4 regions of the Streptomyces sp. NPDC012510 genome follow, and region 4 is predicted to be linked to each of the others. Evidence: riboswitches for the same ligand, from Rfam matches in the RefSeq annotation. Region 4 holds a riboswitch; each other region holds the start of a gene.

The links. Region 4 has a riboswitch for cyclic di-AMP ahead of ACFY9I_RS12180 (transglycosylase family protein). Riboswitches for the same ligand answer to the same signal wherever they lie in the genome.
Positions count from the first base shown of each region.
Region 1: it holds a riboswitch for cyclic di-AMP, as region 4 does, so the genes downstream of both, ACFY9I_RS00220 (peptidoglycan DD-metalloendopeptidase family protein) here and ACFY9I_RS12180 (transglycosylase family protein) in region 4, are expected to answer to the same signal.
Region 2: it holds a riboswitch for cyclic di-AMP, as region 4 does, so the genes downstream of both, ACFY9I_RS07915 (peptidoglycan DD-metalloendopeptidase family protein) here and ACFY9I_RS12180 (transglycosylase family protein) in region 4, are expected to answer to the same signal.
Region 3: it holds a riboswitch for cyclic di-AMP, as region 4 does, so the genes downstream of both, ACFY9I_RS06960 (NlpC/P60 family protein) here and ACFY9I_RS12180 (transglycosylase family protein) in region 4, are expected to answer to the same signal.

Region 1 is NZ_JBIBEN010000001.1:52,719-56,523, reverse strand. Features, by position in the region: gene ACFY9I_RS00225 (alpha-galactosidase) at 1-997, shown strand, start outside; cyclic di-AMP (ydaO/yuaA leader) riboswitch at 1,300-1,458, shown strand; gene ACFY9I_RS00220 (peptidoglycan DD-metalloendopeptidase family protein) at 1,463-2,476, shown strand; gene ACFY9I_RS00215 (DUF6250 domain-containing protein) at 2,692-3,408, shown strand; gene ACFY9I_RS00210 (GDSL-type esterase/lipase family protein) at 3,528-3,805, shown strand, end outside.
Region 2 is NZ_JBIBEN010000004.1:19,031-22,835, forward strand. Features, by position in the region: gene ACFY9I_RS07910 (aldo/keto reductase) at 1-211, opposite strand, end outside; gene ACFY9I_RS07915 (peptidoglycan DD-metalloendopeptidase family protein) at 428-1,492, opposite strand; cyclic di-AMP (ydaO/yuaA leader) riboswitch at 1,504-1,661, opposite strand; gene ACFY9I_RS07920 (SpoIIE family protein phosphatase) at 1,930-3,051, opposite strand; gene ribA (GTP cyclohydrolase II RibA) at 3,137-3,805, opposite strand, start outside.
Region 3 is NZ_JBIBEN010000003.1:340,472-344,276, forward strand. Features, by position in the region: gene ACFY9I_RS06950 (ATP-dependent Clp protease proteolytic subunit) at 148-789, shown strand; gene ACFY9I_RS06955 (hypothetical protein) at 797-1,114, shown strand; cyclic di-AMP (ydaO/yuaA leader) riboswitch at 1,469-1,680, shown strand; gene ACFY9I_RS06960 (NlpC/P60 family protein) at 1,684-2,157, shown strand; gene ACFY9I_RS06965 (DUF6328 family protein) at 2,320-2,895, shown strand; gene ACFY9I_RS06970 (ATP-binding protein) at 2,867-3,325, opposite strand; gene ACFY9I_RS06975 (Scr1 family TA system antitoxin-like transcriptional regulator) at 3,572-3,805, shown strand, end outside.
Region 4 is NZ_JBIBEN010000005.1:413,702-417,506, forward strand. Features, by position in the region: gene ACFY9I_RS12170 (cytochrome P450) at 1-1,147, shown strand, start outside; gene ACFY9I_RS12175 (transglycosylase family protein) at 1,276-2,298, shown strand; cyclic di-AMP (ydaO/yuaA leader) riboswitch at 2,481-2,678, shown strand; gene ACFY9I_RS12180 (transglycosylase family protein) at 2,683-3,381, shown strand.

The DNA.
Region 1 (3,805 bases), on a different contig from region 4:
AGGCCTGAAGCCACTCGCCGACTATGTGCACGCGCTCGACATGCGGTTCGGCATCTGGGTGGAGCCCGAGATGGTCAACCCGGACAGCGAGCTGTATCGGGCGCATCCCGAATGGGCGCAGTTCCAGTCAGGACGAAAGAGGACAGAACTACGCAATCAGCTCGTTCTCAATCTCGCACGCGAGGACGTCCAGGAGTACCTCTGGGAGCGGCTGGACGCCCTCCTGTCCAGCGCGCCGATCGACTATGTGAAGTGGGACTTCAACCGCTGCTTCACCGACGCCGGCTGGCCCGGGGAGCCGTATCCGCAGAAGCTGTGGGTCGAGCACGTGCACGCCTTCTACACCCTGCTGGACCGGCTGCGGGCCGCGCATCCCGGCGTCGCCTTCGAGTCGTGCTCGGGCGGTGGCGGCCGCATCGATCTCGGGGTCATGGCGCGGACGGACCAGGTGTGGACCTCCGACAACACCGACCCGCTCGACCGGCTCGCCATCCAGCACGGCTTCAGCCAGATCCACCCGGCCCGGGTCATGGCCGCATGGGTCACCGACAGCCCGAACAACCAGCTCAACGGCCGGGCCAGCTCGCTGCGGTTCCGTTTCGTCAGCGCCATGGCGGGTGTGCTGGGGGTCGGCGGCGACCTCACCGAGTGGACCGAGGAGGAGCTGGCCGAGGCGCGGGACTGGGTGGAGCTGTACAAGGAGATCCGGCCGGTCGTCCAGCGTGGCGACCTCTACCGGCTGCGTGCGCCGACGGGTGGGCTGAGCGCTGTGCAGTACGTCCACGGTGACGAGGTAGTCGTCCTGGCCTGGCTGCAGGCCCAGCACTACGGCGAGCCGCCGGCCCCGCTCCGGCTGCGTGGCCTCGACCCGACAAAACACTATGAATGCCGAGAAACGGGCGAAGTGTACCGAGGTGGCGTGCTGTTGCATCACGGGCTGCGGACGGGGTTGCGTGGCGACTTCGATGCGACGGTTATCCGCCTGTGTCGCAGATGAGTGAACTGTCCGAAATTGAGCGGTAATTCCAACAAGCCCTGAAATAAAGCCTACTGGCGCGTAGGTGCGTGAGCAGCGTCATATTCGTGACCCTCTGTCGCCGCCATGTCCACGTAATTCGTAGGTGGTTCCAGGGCGGTTGGAAAACGCCGAAGACCGGTCTTTTACGGAGCGTCATCATGAATTGAGGTAAGGATCAGAGGAAAAGACGCACAGGAAGTCCCAATGGTTGTCTCTGTAGGCACAAGTCGCTTACGTTCTGCGTCAATCCGGACGGACGCCCAATCCTGCCGCCGACCGGAGCCGCGTACCGACCCGATCCACGGCAGGAGCGGGGGACCCACAGGTAGTACCGCCTGTTCCGGTTCCCGGAACGGCTAGGGGTATAGCCGTGCGCAAGCACGGCCGGGCATCTCCAGCCCGCACCCGACAGCTCACCTCGCAGGCGCCGGAGAGGAATTCGTCATGCCCGCGAAGGGTAAGCACCGCCGTCCGAAGTCCCAGCGTTTCACCCGCTCGATCGCCGCGGCCGGCACCGGTGGCGCGGCACTCGCACTGCCGTTGATCGGGGCCGCCGGCGCCCATGCCGCGACCCCGACGGCCGCGGTCTCCGACGTCTCCGAGAAGACGGCCGCGGTGGCGCCCGAGAAGGCCGTGGCCCAGGCGGGCGCGCGGATCGAGCAGGCCGAGAAGGCCGCACAAGCGCAGAGGACCGCCACCAAGAAGGCGACGACCAGGACCTACTCGGTGAAGGTCGGCGACTACCTCTCGAAGATCGCGGACGAGCAGGACGTCGAAGGGGGCTGGAAGCGGCTCTACTCGGACAACCGTGAGGCCATCGGCTCCGACCCGTCGCTGATCCACCCGGGCCTGAAGCTCACGATCGGTGGCCAGGCCCCGTCGAGCGGCACGTCGAAGGCGCCGACGACCGGGTCGTCGCAGTCCTCGAAGTCCTCCCAGTCGTCCCAGTCCTCCCAGTCGTCGAAGTCCTCCGGCTCCTCGACGCAGAAGGCGAAGGACACCCAGGCGTCGACCTCCACGTCGAACAACCAGTCCTCCTCGTCCAACGGCTCCGGCTTCAGCTCGCCCATCCAGGGCGCCACTGTGGGCACCGCGTACAAGATCGCAGGCAGCATGTGGTCCAGCGGTTACCACACGGGTGTCGACTTCGTGGCTCCGACCGGTACGAGCCTCAGGGCCGTGGGCGCGGGCACCGTCGTCTCGGCCGGCTGGGGCGGCGCGTACGGCAACCAGGTCGTCGTCAAGCTCGCCGACGGCTACTACGCCCAGTACGCCCACCTCTCGTCGATCTCCGTCTCCGCGGGGCAGTCGGTGAGCGGCGGCCAGCAGATCGGCCTCTCCGGGGCGACCGGCAACGTCACCGGCCCGCACCTCCACTTCGAGATCCGCACCACGCCGAACTACGGCTCGGACATCGACCCGCTGGCCTACCTGCGGTCGAAGGGCGTCGGCGTCTGACGCGTCCGTCCGCACCACCGTTCGCCCCGAAGGCCGGGCCCCGTGATCCCCGGGGTCCGGCCTTCGGCGCGGGTGCCTCGGGGTGCGGGTCGTGAGGGCTGTGTCGCGGTTCTGTGGCTTGGCCGACCGGGGGCTCGACAGTGGGGTGTCAGTAGGGACACAGTGATCGCCGAAAGCGCTTTCTTCGATCTTTTGATCCCTGGAGAAGGAGTCTCATGACCACACGCAGAGCCTTCGGAGCCGTAGCCGCCGGTGCCGTCGTCGCGGCGCTCGCTCCCCCCGGGGCCGCGCGTGCGGCTTCGCGCCGGGGGAGGCGGCGGCTGTTCGCGGCGGACGACTTCCGGTGCGGACTGAGGCAGTGGGCCGTGGAGTTGGAGCGGGGTGGCTCGGTCACCGCTGCGGGCGGGGTGCTGGACGTCGATGTGCCGGCCGGGGCCACGGTGTGGTTCCGGCGAAGCCTGGAAGGGCCGTACGTCGTCGAGTACACGGCCACGCCGGTCTCCGAGGGCGGCGTCAACGACCGCGTCTCCGATCTCAACAACTTCTGGAACGCCGTCGACGTGCGCTCACCCGAAGATCTTTTCGCCACTCCGCGCGGTGGCGCACTCGCCGAGTACGACTATCTGAAGACGTACTACTCGGGCTACGGGGCCAACTACAACACCACGACACGGCTGCGTCGTTACGTCGGCGAGGCAGGGGTGCGGCCGCTGATCCACGACTACACCGAGCCGCTGCTCGTCGCCAACGAGCCGAACCAAGTCCGGATCGTGTCGGACGGTTCCACCGTGCGCTGGTGGAACAACGGGCGGCTCGTTTTCGACTACGTGGACCAGCAGCCGTACACACGGGGGCACTTCGCGTTCCGGACCACGTGGAGTCACTTCCGGATACAGGACTTCCGGGTCTGGACCTGGGGTATTCCAAGTTGACCAACACTTGACACGTGGTTTATCTCACCGTCCGTCAACCCCTTATTACGGTCGCGTAGGTCACATCCCACGGTGAATCATGGGGCGATGTGGCAGACGATTCGAATGACAGCAGATCAATGATCGGGTCGTACGTGGCGGTGGGGGACAGCTTCACCGAGGGCGTCGGCGACCCCGGGCCCGATGGGCGGTTCGTCGGCTGGGCCGACCGGTTCGCGGTGCTCCTCGCGGACCGGGTGCCCGAGGGCGGCTTCGACTACAGCAACCTCGCCGTGCGCGGAAAGCTCCTCGACCAGATCGTCGAGGACCAGGTGCCGCGTGCCCTGGAGCTCGCACCGGACCTCATCTCCTTCTGCGCGGGCGGCAATGACATTATCCGGCCCGGCACCGATCCGGA
Region 2 (3,805 bases), on a different contig from region 4:
CGATGATCCGCTCGGACTCGCCCCCCTCGTTGCCCTCCACCCACGCCGAGTAGGAGTCGGCGGTGTCGACGAAGTTGCCGCCCGCCGCCGCGTAGGCGTCGAGGACGGCGAAGGACTGCGCCTCGTCGGCGGTCCAGCCGAAGACGTTGCCGCCGAGGGAGAGGGGGAAGACCCTGATGTCGGACGTGCCCAGTTGGCGAAGAGTAGTCATGTCCTACGTCAACCGGTGGGGCGGACTTCCGCATTCCGGCTCGGCGTGACGTGTGCGTGAAGCGTCCGTCCCGCCGTCGTGAACCGCCGTCGTGAACGGCCGTCGTGAACGGCCATCGTGAACCGCCCCCGGGAACCGCCCTGGGGACCGTCCCTGGGAACGACGAACGCCGCGTGGTCCTCGCGGACTTACGCGGCGTACGAGTCGGTCGGTTCCCTACGGGTTCAGGCCCTTGCTGCGCAGCCATGCCGCCGGGTCGATGCCGCTGCTGGAGCCGCCGGGGTGGACCTCCATGTGGAGGTGGGCGCCGGTGACGTTGCCCGTGGCGCCGACGCGGCCGATGACGTCGCCGGTGGCGACCTTCTGGCCGACGCTGACGCCGATGGAGGACTGGTGGGCGTACCAGATCTCGGTGCCGTCATCGAGGGTGAGCACGGTCTTGTAGCCGTAGGAACCCTCGTACCCGGCCTGCGTGATGGTGCCGCTGTGGACGGCCTTGATGAGGGTGCCCGTGGGAGCGGCGAAGTCGAGGCCGGTGTGGTAGCCGGAGGACCAGTAGGGGCCGGCCTGACCGAAGGTGGAGGTGAGGGTGTAGGAGGAGGTGGGGAGCGCGAACTGCTTGGCGAGGGCCGCGAGGCGCTCGGCTTCCTTCTTCCGCTCGGCCTCCTCCGCCGCCTTCTTCTTCGCGGCGGCTTCCTTGGCCTCGGCTTCCTTCTTCTCCTCGGCGGCCTGCTCGGCGGCCTTGTTCGCGGCGGCCGTCTGGGCGGCCTCGGCGGTGGCCTTGTCGAACGCGTCCTGCTGGGACTCGGCCTGTGCCATGATGCGGGCGCGCAGCGCCTCGCCGGCGTTGGCGGTGCCCTGCTCGGTGTCGGCGGCGATCAGACCGGCGCTGCTGAGGGGGGTCGTGGAGGCCTGGGGCTCCGGCTCCTCGGCGTCGTCCTCGAAGACCGAGCCGACGTTCGGCATGTCGGGCAGCGATATGGACACCGGGGCCTTGCCGGACTGCGCGCTGGCCATGCCGGCGCCGCTGACGGCGGCTATGACACCGACGCCCAGGACCGTGGAGCTGCGGGCGAGACCGCCACGGGCGAGTACGCCGCCGCTCTTCTTGGCGACGCGGTGCCGACCGCGAACGGGGCGAATGGACTCCTCGGTGGGGTTCCACTCCTGCCAGGGGCCCTCGTTGTCGCTGCTGTAGCTGCCGTAGCCGAACGTCTGGCTGTCGCCATCGCGTTGGCTCGGTACGAACGGGGCTTCGGTCGCGGACCGGTTCGACGCCACGTGGGCGTACTCCTTTCCTTCCTTCTCGCCTACCGGGTTAGCTGACGGGTTCGGAGCAGGAAGGTCTCCTACGCGCGTAAACCTGACGTGCTGCCACGACGGTTTGCGCGCGATTCACCCCAGGGTGGTGGTTCCCCGGTTCCCTTGCGGGATTCGGCGCGTGAGCACGGAGCCGTCTCTTGTGACGGCTGGGACGACCGCGCTGCGTTATCGAACGTTAATAGACGGGGGTACTCCATTCCAAGCTGTTCCTGATGATCGTTCCGGCTTCCGCCGTGGACTTTACGGGTCATGAGGGGTGGAAAACGGGCGAGTTGACCCTGACTCGGGAGTAACAATCGCGCTGACAGTACGCAAGTCGCTATACGGAGCAAGGTCGGATGGACACGCTCGGTGACAGCGGGCGTGGAAGATGTGAGAGAGACGTGTCGGAGGGGTCAGGAGCGGCGGATCGCCAGAAGGGCCATGTCGTCCGTCGTGCGGTCGCCCGTGTGCCGGCGCACCTCCTCCGCGAGGGTCGTCAAGAGGACGCGCGGTCCGGGGAACGTACGGCCGGACAGGCGCTCGGCCGGGTCGTAGAAGACGCCGTGGCTGTCGCGGGCCTCCGAGAGGCCGTCGGTGTAGAAGAGGAGGGTGGCGCCGGGCGGGAACCCGGTCTCCTCGGCGCGGTCGGGCCAGGTGCCCACATCGTCCAGGCCGAGCGGGAGCGCGGGGTGCGGGGCGTCCAGGGTGCGCAGGGTGCCGTCGGCGTGCAGCAGCAGGGGGGACGGATGGCCTCGGTTGACGATCCGGGCACGTCCGGAGCCATGCGGGAACTCGGCCAGGACCGCCGTGACGAACCCCTCGTACTCGACGTTGGCGTCCCGTCGCGCGGCTTCCCGCCGCGTCGCTTCCCGGGCCAGCGCCCGTTCCAGCCGCTGGGCGACCGCTTCGAGCGTCGACTCCTGCTCGGCCGCCTCCCGGAACGCGCCGATCAGCACGGCCACCGCCGAGACCGCCCCCAGCCCCTTGCCACGCACATCGCCCACGATCAGCCGTACCCCGTGGGGTGAGTCCTGCACCGCGTAGAGATCGCCCCCGATCGACGCCCCGGCCTGCGCGGCCTCGTACCGCGCGGCGATCTCCAGCCCGCCGATCCGCTCCTGCGGCACCGGCAGGACCGCCCGCTGCGCCGCCGCGGCGATCTCGCGGGCGGTGGCGAGCCGGGCGTCGCTGCGGCGGACGAGACGGTTGATGAGCACGGCCAGCGCGGCGACGGTGGCCACCGTCGCGATCTCCGTGATCGCGTCCTCATGGCCCGCGTCGTCGTAGTAGAGCCGTACGGCGGTGATGCCGGCGACCGAGGCGACGCCGGTGATCACCGTGCCGCGCAGCGAGAAGAGCGGGGCCGCGACGAGGGGCGCGGCCGTGAAGAAGGGGACCGCCGTGAAGTCGCGCGGGGTGAAGTGGTCGTAGAAGAGGCCCGTGGCGATCAGCAGGACGGGGAGAACACGGGCGAGCGCACGGGTGTACGAGAACCGCCGGCCGACCGACTCCCTCGCACCCTCTGGCTGCCCCACGGATACAGGGTTTCCGGGGTGGGAGTGCGGGGCTAGTCGGCGGGGCCGAGTGGGCTAGTGGTCATCCCGCTGGTCAGCCCGCCGGTCAGCCCGCTGTTATTCCAGTGAGTTTCGGCAGCTCCTGCAGCTTCTGCAGCTCGGTCAGTTCCGGCAGGGGGAGGGTGTGCTGGGTCTGGAGGACCTTGGCGCGGAGGTAGCGGACGTTGTGGGCGGTGGTGAAGACGCCCGTGGGGACGCGGTGCCGCACGCCGAGGTCAAGGCCGCGAAGCTGCTGCGCCTTGTCGGGGTTGTTGGAGAGCAGGTCCAGCTCGTCGATGCCGAGGGCCTTCAGCATCTGGGCCGCCGCCGTGTAGTCGCGGGCGTCCTCCGGCAGGCCGAGGGCCGCGTTCGCCTCGTAGGTGTCGAGGCCCTGGTCCTGGAGGGCGTACGCGTCGAGCTTGTTGTAGAGGCCGATGCCCCGGCCCTCCTGGCGGAGGTAGAGGAGGACGCCACCTCGGTCGGCGATCCGCTCCACCGCCTCGCGCAGCTGCGGGCCGCAGTCGCAGCGGGCCGAGCCGAACACGTCGCCGGTCAGGCACTCGGAGTGCAGCCGGACCAGCGGGGCCGTGCCGGGGGCCGGGTCGCCGAGGACCATCGCCACGTGCTCCTGGCCGTCGACGAGTCCGTGGAAGGTGACCAGTTCGGCGTCGACGCCGTAGCCGTCATGGAAACGCAGCGGTACCCGGACGCGGGCACGCGGGGTGGCAGCGGGGAA
Region 3 (3,805 bases), on a different contig from region 4:
CAACTGATCCCATCGCCCCAGCCCGCCCACAACGGCGCCCCGGACCACTCGGCCAGGGGGCCGTTTCGCTCTCGGCGTGGACTCCTTCCCCGCCACCCGTACGTACTGTACGTTCTGTACAGAACCAATTTCAGAGGAGGCGCGCCCATGCCCGCGAACCGACCGTCGGCCCGCCATGTGCTGCCCCAGTTCACCGAGCGCACTGGTGCGGGTCACCGCACTACGGATCCGTACTCGAAGCTGCTGGAAGAGCGAATCGTGTTCCTCGGAACACAGATCGACGACACGTCGGCGAACGATGTCATGGCCCAGTTCATGCACCTCGAGTACCAGGCACCGGACCGGGACATCTCGCTGTACATCAACTCGCCCGGCGGCTCGTTCAACGCGATGACTGCGCTCTACGACACGATCCGGTTCGTCACCTGCGATGTGGAGACGATCTGCCTGGGACAGGCAGGGTCGTCCGCCGCGGTGCTGCTCGCGGCGGGCACGCCGGGCAAGCGGTTCGTGCTGCCGGGGGCGCGCGTGCTGATCCACCAGCCGGCGCTGACCGATCCGGTCGAGGGCCAGGCGAGCGATCTGGCGATCCAGGCGGAGGAGTTGATGCGCAACCGCCGGAGCCTGGAGGAGATGCTCGTACGGCACACGGGGCAGACTCCGGAGCGGATCAGCGCCGATATCGAACGGCACATGTTCCTCGACGCCAAGGCGGCGGTGGAGTACGGGCTGGCCGATCGGGTGATCCCGAGCCGCAGGTCCTCGGACACGCTCCCGGCAGCGAGGTGAGGCGTCGATGCTCCCACCCGAACTGCCGCCGCTGCCCGCGCTCACCCGCGCCGAGGCGGAGCTGATCGACCGTTATCTCGACGTGGTCGACCTGCTCGGCCGCATCAACCCCGCCCGTCCCGGTGACACCTATCGCGGGTTGCGGGCGGCGCAGGCACTCGTCACCAAGGCGACCGCCCTGCGCGACGCACTCGAACTGATGCACAGGCGCGGTGAGAACGAGGTGCACGCCCCGACCCTCGCACGGGCGCTGCGGGTCCTGGACGGCGAGCGACGGGCGGCCCGCGTCGCACTGCCGCCGGAGCCGGAGGACTCACCCGCCTGAACCAGGCCGGGCTCGCCGCCTGAACCGATCACGGGTCGGTCGCCGTACTACTGACGGGGCGTCCGGCCCGGGTTCGGCGCCCTCCGGACGGCCTACCACGATCAACCCATCGGCCCATACGTCGGGAGGACCTGTGAAGTTGCGCAACATGCCTGACGAACGGCCGGAGTATGTCGTTCCGGTGCTGGTGCGGGCCTCCTCGACCCTGTGGACACAACAGCCGAAAACGGCCTGTCCACCCGAACGGGTGAGTGGTGAGTAAGACCACAAATCCCCGGTTCCGTTGGGATTTTCGGACTTCCGTGCGTCAAGATCCCTTCCTGACGACAAGCCCCCGCCACAGCGGCGGGGCGATCCGGGTGGACGCCGAGTCCTGCCGCCGCCCGGATGACCGGTCGACAGGAGTGCATCGGCAGGAGTGGAGGACCCAAGCACGACGGGTCGCCGGAACGGTCAAGCCATGACCGCACCGAGCAGCCCTTGGGGTGAAGCCGCGTCAGCGGCCGGGCAACTTCGCCAGCCCGAATCCGACAGGTCATCCTTCACAGGCGGCTGACGAAGGGTTGCGCATGACTGCGCTGAATCGTGTCCCGTCGCTGTTGACCCGGGCCGGCACGGCCTCGGCTCTCACCATCGCCGCCGTGGGCGGCAGCATCGTGGTCCCGGGCGTCGCAGCCGACGCCGAGGCCGCCACGGTGGCGTCGAAGGCACTCAAGGTCGCGGCTTCCAAGAAGGGCTCCCCGTACAAGTACGGCGCCACGGGCCCGGGCAGGTTCGACTGCTCAGGGCTGACGCTCTACTCGTTCAAGAAGGCGGGCAAGAAGCTGCCCCGTACTGCTCAGCAGCAGTACAACAAGACGAAGCACATCTCCGCGGGCAACCGCAAGCTCGGAGACCTCGTCTTCTTCCACTCGGGATCGAGCGTGTACCACGTCGGTATCTATGCCGGGAAGGGAAAGATCTGGCACTCGCCGAAGACGGGTGACGTCGTCCGGCTGCAGAAGATCTGGACGAAGAGCGTCTGGTACGGCCGGGTCCGCTGACCCACACGGGGGGCGGCGGTTCTCACGGCCGCCCCCCGGCCGCTTCTCACCCCCCGGCCGCTTCTCAACCCCTCCGGCCGCTTTCTCGACCACCCCCCGGGCCGCTCTTCGGCGCCCCTCCCCGCAGGCGTGCCACGGGCCGAACTGGTTACTCGTTCAGCCATGGCCGATGAACGCACCCGCCTCGCGCGCAACGAGACCCCCCTCGAACGAGCCGACCGCAACTTCTCCGAGTTGCTCCAGGAATTGCGGGTCACCCAGACCGGGGTGCAGATCCTCTTCGCGTTCCTGCTGACACTGGCCTTCACACCCCGATTCCCGGACCTGGACTCCTTCCAGCGCGCTACCTATGTCAGCACCCTGCTGCTGGCGGTCCTCGCGGCGGCGCTCTTCACCGCACCGGCCGCCCTGCACCGCCTGCTCTTCCAGCAGAACGCCAAGCCCCTCATCGTGCGGGTCTCCTCCCGGCTGGCCACCGCGGGCCTGGCGGTGCTGATGCCGGCCTTCGCCGGGTCGGTCATGCTCGTCGTCGATGTGACACTCAGCCGGACGGCCGGGATCACGACCGGGGTCGGCACGTTCCTCGGGTGTCTGCTTCTGTGGGTCGTGCTCCCGAAGCTGGTGGGACGCTCCGACCGCAACCGCGGCGCGGCAGGCTCGGCGCCCCGTCAGGACGAGGCGGTCCCCGTGGGCACGGGCCGGGATTCCGTCACGGCTCCTGCGGACCACCTGCCCTGACCGGCTGGGAGGAGACCGTCCACGGCAGGTCGATCGCCACCGTCTTGCCGCCTTCCCGGGTGGGTCTGACGCTCAGCCTGCCGCCGCACTCGGCGGTCAGCCAGCGGATGATGACCATGCCCCGGCCGTTGTCCTGCTGGACGGCGGCGGGCAGGCGTTTCGGAAAGCGTGGATGACTGTCGGTGACACCGATGCGCAGGTGCTCGTCCCGGTCGAGGGCGATGTCCACGGTGAAGGTGGGCGACTGACCGAGCGTGTGCTGGACGGCGTTGGTGGCGAGTTCGGACACGATCAGGCGCACGGTGTCCGCCATGTCCGTGTCGCCCGGCAGGCCCCATTCGGCCAGCACGGTGGCGACGTATTTCCGGGCAACGGACACCGAGGCGGGATCGCTCGGCAGAGTGACGGATGCTTCCTGGTGATCTGCCATGGCGAGGCGTCCCTTTCCCACGGGACCGGTGTCCGACAGGGAGCGGATGGTTCGACTACGGTCCCGGACTGGTGCTTCGCGCCAGACTGCCACTACCTGGGGTGTCACGGGTGGCGATCCACCAAGATATGCATATATCTGTCGCTCGAAGCGGTGAACTCTCCGACGGCCGAGCGTATTCGGGTGGGGTCTTCGTCCATCCTCTGTCGTCACCCCGACGTCGCGCGCCGGGCGGAAGGAGAACCCATGCGGTACGGTCCGGCGGTGCGCCGCCGCAAACTCGGTGCCGAGTTGCGTGTCCTGCGCACCCGTTCGAGTCTCACCAGTATCGAGGCGGCCCATCTCGTGGGCTGGCACCAGTCGAAGGTGAGCCGGATCGAGACGGGCGCCAGCGGGGTCAGAGCCGGGGACGTACGCAAGCTACTGGACGCGTACGGGGTCGAGGACACCGACTTACGGGAGGTGCTGCTGGCGCTGGCG
Region 4 (3,805 bases):
CGCCGACGCGCGCCTGTCCAAGAACCCGGCGCATCACGACGAGCCCGCGCACGCGAAGGGCAAGACCGGCATCCCCGGTGAGCGCAAGGCCGAGCTGATGACGCACCTGCTGAACATCGATCCGCCGGACCACACCAGACTCCGCCGCCTCGTCTCCAAGGCGTTCACACCTCGCCGGGTCGCCGAGTTCGCCCCCCGTGTCCAAGAACTCACCGACCACCTCATCGACCGGTTCGCGGACAAGGGCGAAGCCGACCTCATCCACGAGTTCGCCTTCCCCCTCCCCATCTACGCGATCTGCGACCTGCTCGGCGTCCCCCGGGAGGACCAGGACGACTTCCGGGACTGGGCGGGGATGATGATCCGGCACGGCGGCGGCCCACGCGGCGGTGTCGCACGGTCGGTGAAGAAGATGCGCGGCTACCTCGCCGACCTGATCCACCGCAAGCGCGAGGCGCTCCCCGAGACCCCCACCCCCGGCGAGGACCTCATCTCCGCGCTCATCCGCGCCTCCGACCACGGAGAGCACCTCACCGAGAACGAGGCCGCGGCGATGGCGTTCATCCTGCTGTTCGCCGGGTTCGAGACGACCGTCAACCTCATCGGCAACGGCATGTACGCCCTCCTCACCCACCCCGAGCAACGAGAACGCCTGCAGAGCTCCCTCGCTGCCGGCGAGTCCGCGCTGCTCGAAACCGGCGTCGAGGAACTCCTCCGCTACGACGGCCCTGTCGAGCTCGCCACCTGGCGCTTCGCCACCCGACCCCTCACGATCGGCGGCCAGGACATCGCCCCCGGCGACCCCGTCCTCGTCGTCCTCGCCGCGGCCGATCGTGACCCGGCCCGCTTCCACGACCCCGACACCCTCGACCTCTCCCGCCGGGACAACCAGCACCTCGGCTACGGCCACGGCATCCACTACTGCCTCGGCGCCCCCCTGGCCCGCCTCGAAGCCCACACCGCCCTCTCCACCCTCCTCACCCGCCTCCCGGACCTCCGACTCGCGGTGGATCCGGCTGATGTGCGATGGCGGGGTGGGCTCATCATGCGTGGGTTGCGCACGCTTCCGGTGGATTTCACGGCGGGTGGGCAACCCGTAGCACTACCCCGCTCCGCGCCGGAAGATGACGCACCCTCAAGTCTGTGATCTTCACGTGATCTGTACTGCATTGACTTGTGACAACTGATCGACTCCCGATACGTTCACACGTCAGTGCGAAGGGCTGACGCCACACCCTTCGCACAGGTCACTGCTGTCGTGTGAAAGGCAACCGCATGCTCTCCGGGACCGGTCGTCACCGTCGCCCCCGTCAGGCTCCGGCCCTCCTCGTCGCGGCCGGAGTGACCGGCTCGGCCATCGCGATCCCCTTCCTCGGTGCCACCGGCGCGAGTGCGGCCGACGGGACCACCTGGGACCAGGTGGCGGAGTGCGAGAGCGGCGGCTCCTGGAGCGCGGACACCGGTAACGGTCGCTACGGCGGCCTGCAGTTGACCCAGGAGAACTGGGAGAAGTACGGCGGCCTCGCCTACGCCACCAGCGCCGACCAGGCCAGCCGTTCGCAGCAGATAGCGGTGGCCGAAAAGGTGCTCGCCGACCAGGGCGTCGGCGTCTGGTCCACCTGCGGAGTGCTCCACAACCTCGCCGGCGACTCAGGCTCAGCCGACGTGGACACGGGCCTCACGGGCGACTCGCCGGACTCCGGCGAGTCTTCGAGTTCGACTCCTTCATCCCCTTCGAGTCGCTCGCCTGAGAGATCCGATTCATCCACTTCTTCCGGTTCTTCTGGTTCATCAGGTTCGTCAGACTCCACCAAGTTGGCTGATTCCGGCGATTCATCCGGTTCCACCGATACGACCGACCAGTCCGACCGCTCCAGCTCTCCCGGCTCCTCCGGGTCGACCGACTCGGGAGAATTGTCCGAATCGTCCCCCGGTGTCATCGAGGATTCCACCAAGGCCGCCGGTGAGGGCGGCAGCGGTACCGGCCGTCACCGTGGTGCCACTGCCGACGAGGGTGACGGCACGGGCGCGGACGCGGACGCCGCCGACGGATCGCCTACCGATTCCTCGGCCTCCGGCCGTCACGCCTCCCGGAGCGGCGACGCGGCGCGCGAGGTCGTGGACGGCTCGTACACCGTCCGCACGGGCGACAGTCTGACGGGCATCGCGAACTCGCTCGGGGTGGACGGCGGGTGGCGGGAGCTGTACGCCGAGAACGAGAGCACGGTCGGAACCGACCCGGACCTCATCCTTCCCGGTCAGACCCTCGAAGTCGGTGCCGAAACGGGCGAAAAGTAGCGCGAGTTCAGATCGGGTTTAGCCCGCTAATGCCCGATTTGATCTCGGTGGGAGATGAATCACAGACCCCCTGATCGTCTTTGAAATTCGGCGAATCTCGTGATTACGGTCGTGACCGCTCGCCACAGCGGGCACCTGCGGTCGGTACGCCGAATCCTGCCAACGGCCGCAAGGAACAGTCGTCGCGTCAAGCGCCGTAGGCAGGAGCGGGGGACCCAAGGTAAGTGCCGGGTCCGGCGGTCGAGCCCTTCGGGGCGCACCACCGGCACCGGCTCGGGGTGAAGCCGCGTGACGCGAGCCGAAAGGCGAGCGGGCGCGGCCGGGCAACTCAACCGGCCCGAACCCGACAGCTCACCTCGCAGGCGTCGGTGAGGGGATCACTTCATGCTGTTTTCCAGCACTGGCAAGCACCGCCGCCCGTCCAAGGCCGCTCGCGCCATCGCCGTCGCCGGTGTCACCGGCGCCGCCGCCATCGCCGCCCCGCTGATGGCCGCCGGCAGCGCCTCCGCCGCCACCGCCTCCGAGTGGGACGCCGTCGCCCAGTGCGAGTCCGGCGGGAACTGGTCCATCAACACCGGCAACGGCTACTACGGCGGTCTGCAGTTCGCGGCCTCCACCTGGGCCGGGTACGGCGGTACGAAGTACGCCTCCACCGCCGACCAGGCCAGCAAGGCGCAGCAGATCGAGATCGCCGAGAAGGTCCTCGCGAGCCAGGGCAAGGGTGCCTGGCCGGTCTGCGGCAAGGGCCTGTCCGGCGCCTCGTACGACGGTGCCCCGGCCTCCTCGTCGAACTCGGGCTCGAACTCCGGCTCCTCGCAGGAGAGCGCCCAGGAGGGCACTCAGAAGAGCACCCAGGAGACCCGTGCCTCCCGCTCCTCCGAGCGCGCCACCGTCGAGACCCCGACCGGCAAGAAGGTCAAGAAGGGCGACGGCGAGTACAAGGTCGCTAGCGGTGACACCCTCAGCGCCATCGCCGAGAAGGAGAACGTCGAGGGCGGCTGGGAGAAGCTCTACGAGCTGAACAAGGACATCATCGACGATGCCGACTTCATCTTCCCGGGCCAGCAGCTCCACCTGAGCTGACCCCCGACCCCGGGCCGCAACGGCCACCGGGCGTCAGGCACCACCGGCCCTCCTTCACGGCCGCCCCAACGGCCGGGCCGGTGAGGCGGGTTCAGCCGGGCCGGGAAAACAGGCCGCTCCCCGGCTGAACCACAGCCCCCTCACGGCCGTGTCCTCCATAGTGAAGACCCCGTGAGGGCCGTCCCCCCGTCCCTACGGGCTCCCCGCTCCGGTGCGCATTCCCCCGTACGCACCGGAGCGGGGTTTTTCGTTGCTCGCGCCCCCTTCTCCAGCTTCTCCTGCTTCCTTCTTGTCCACCCCCCCTTTGTTCCGGCCGGGAACAATGGATACGGTCTGTCTGTCCACGGGACGGTCGGTCGGCTGCCGACAGGCCCGGGGCGGTTAGGCTCTAGTCGCAAACAGCGTCACATCGCGTCACATCCCA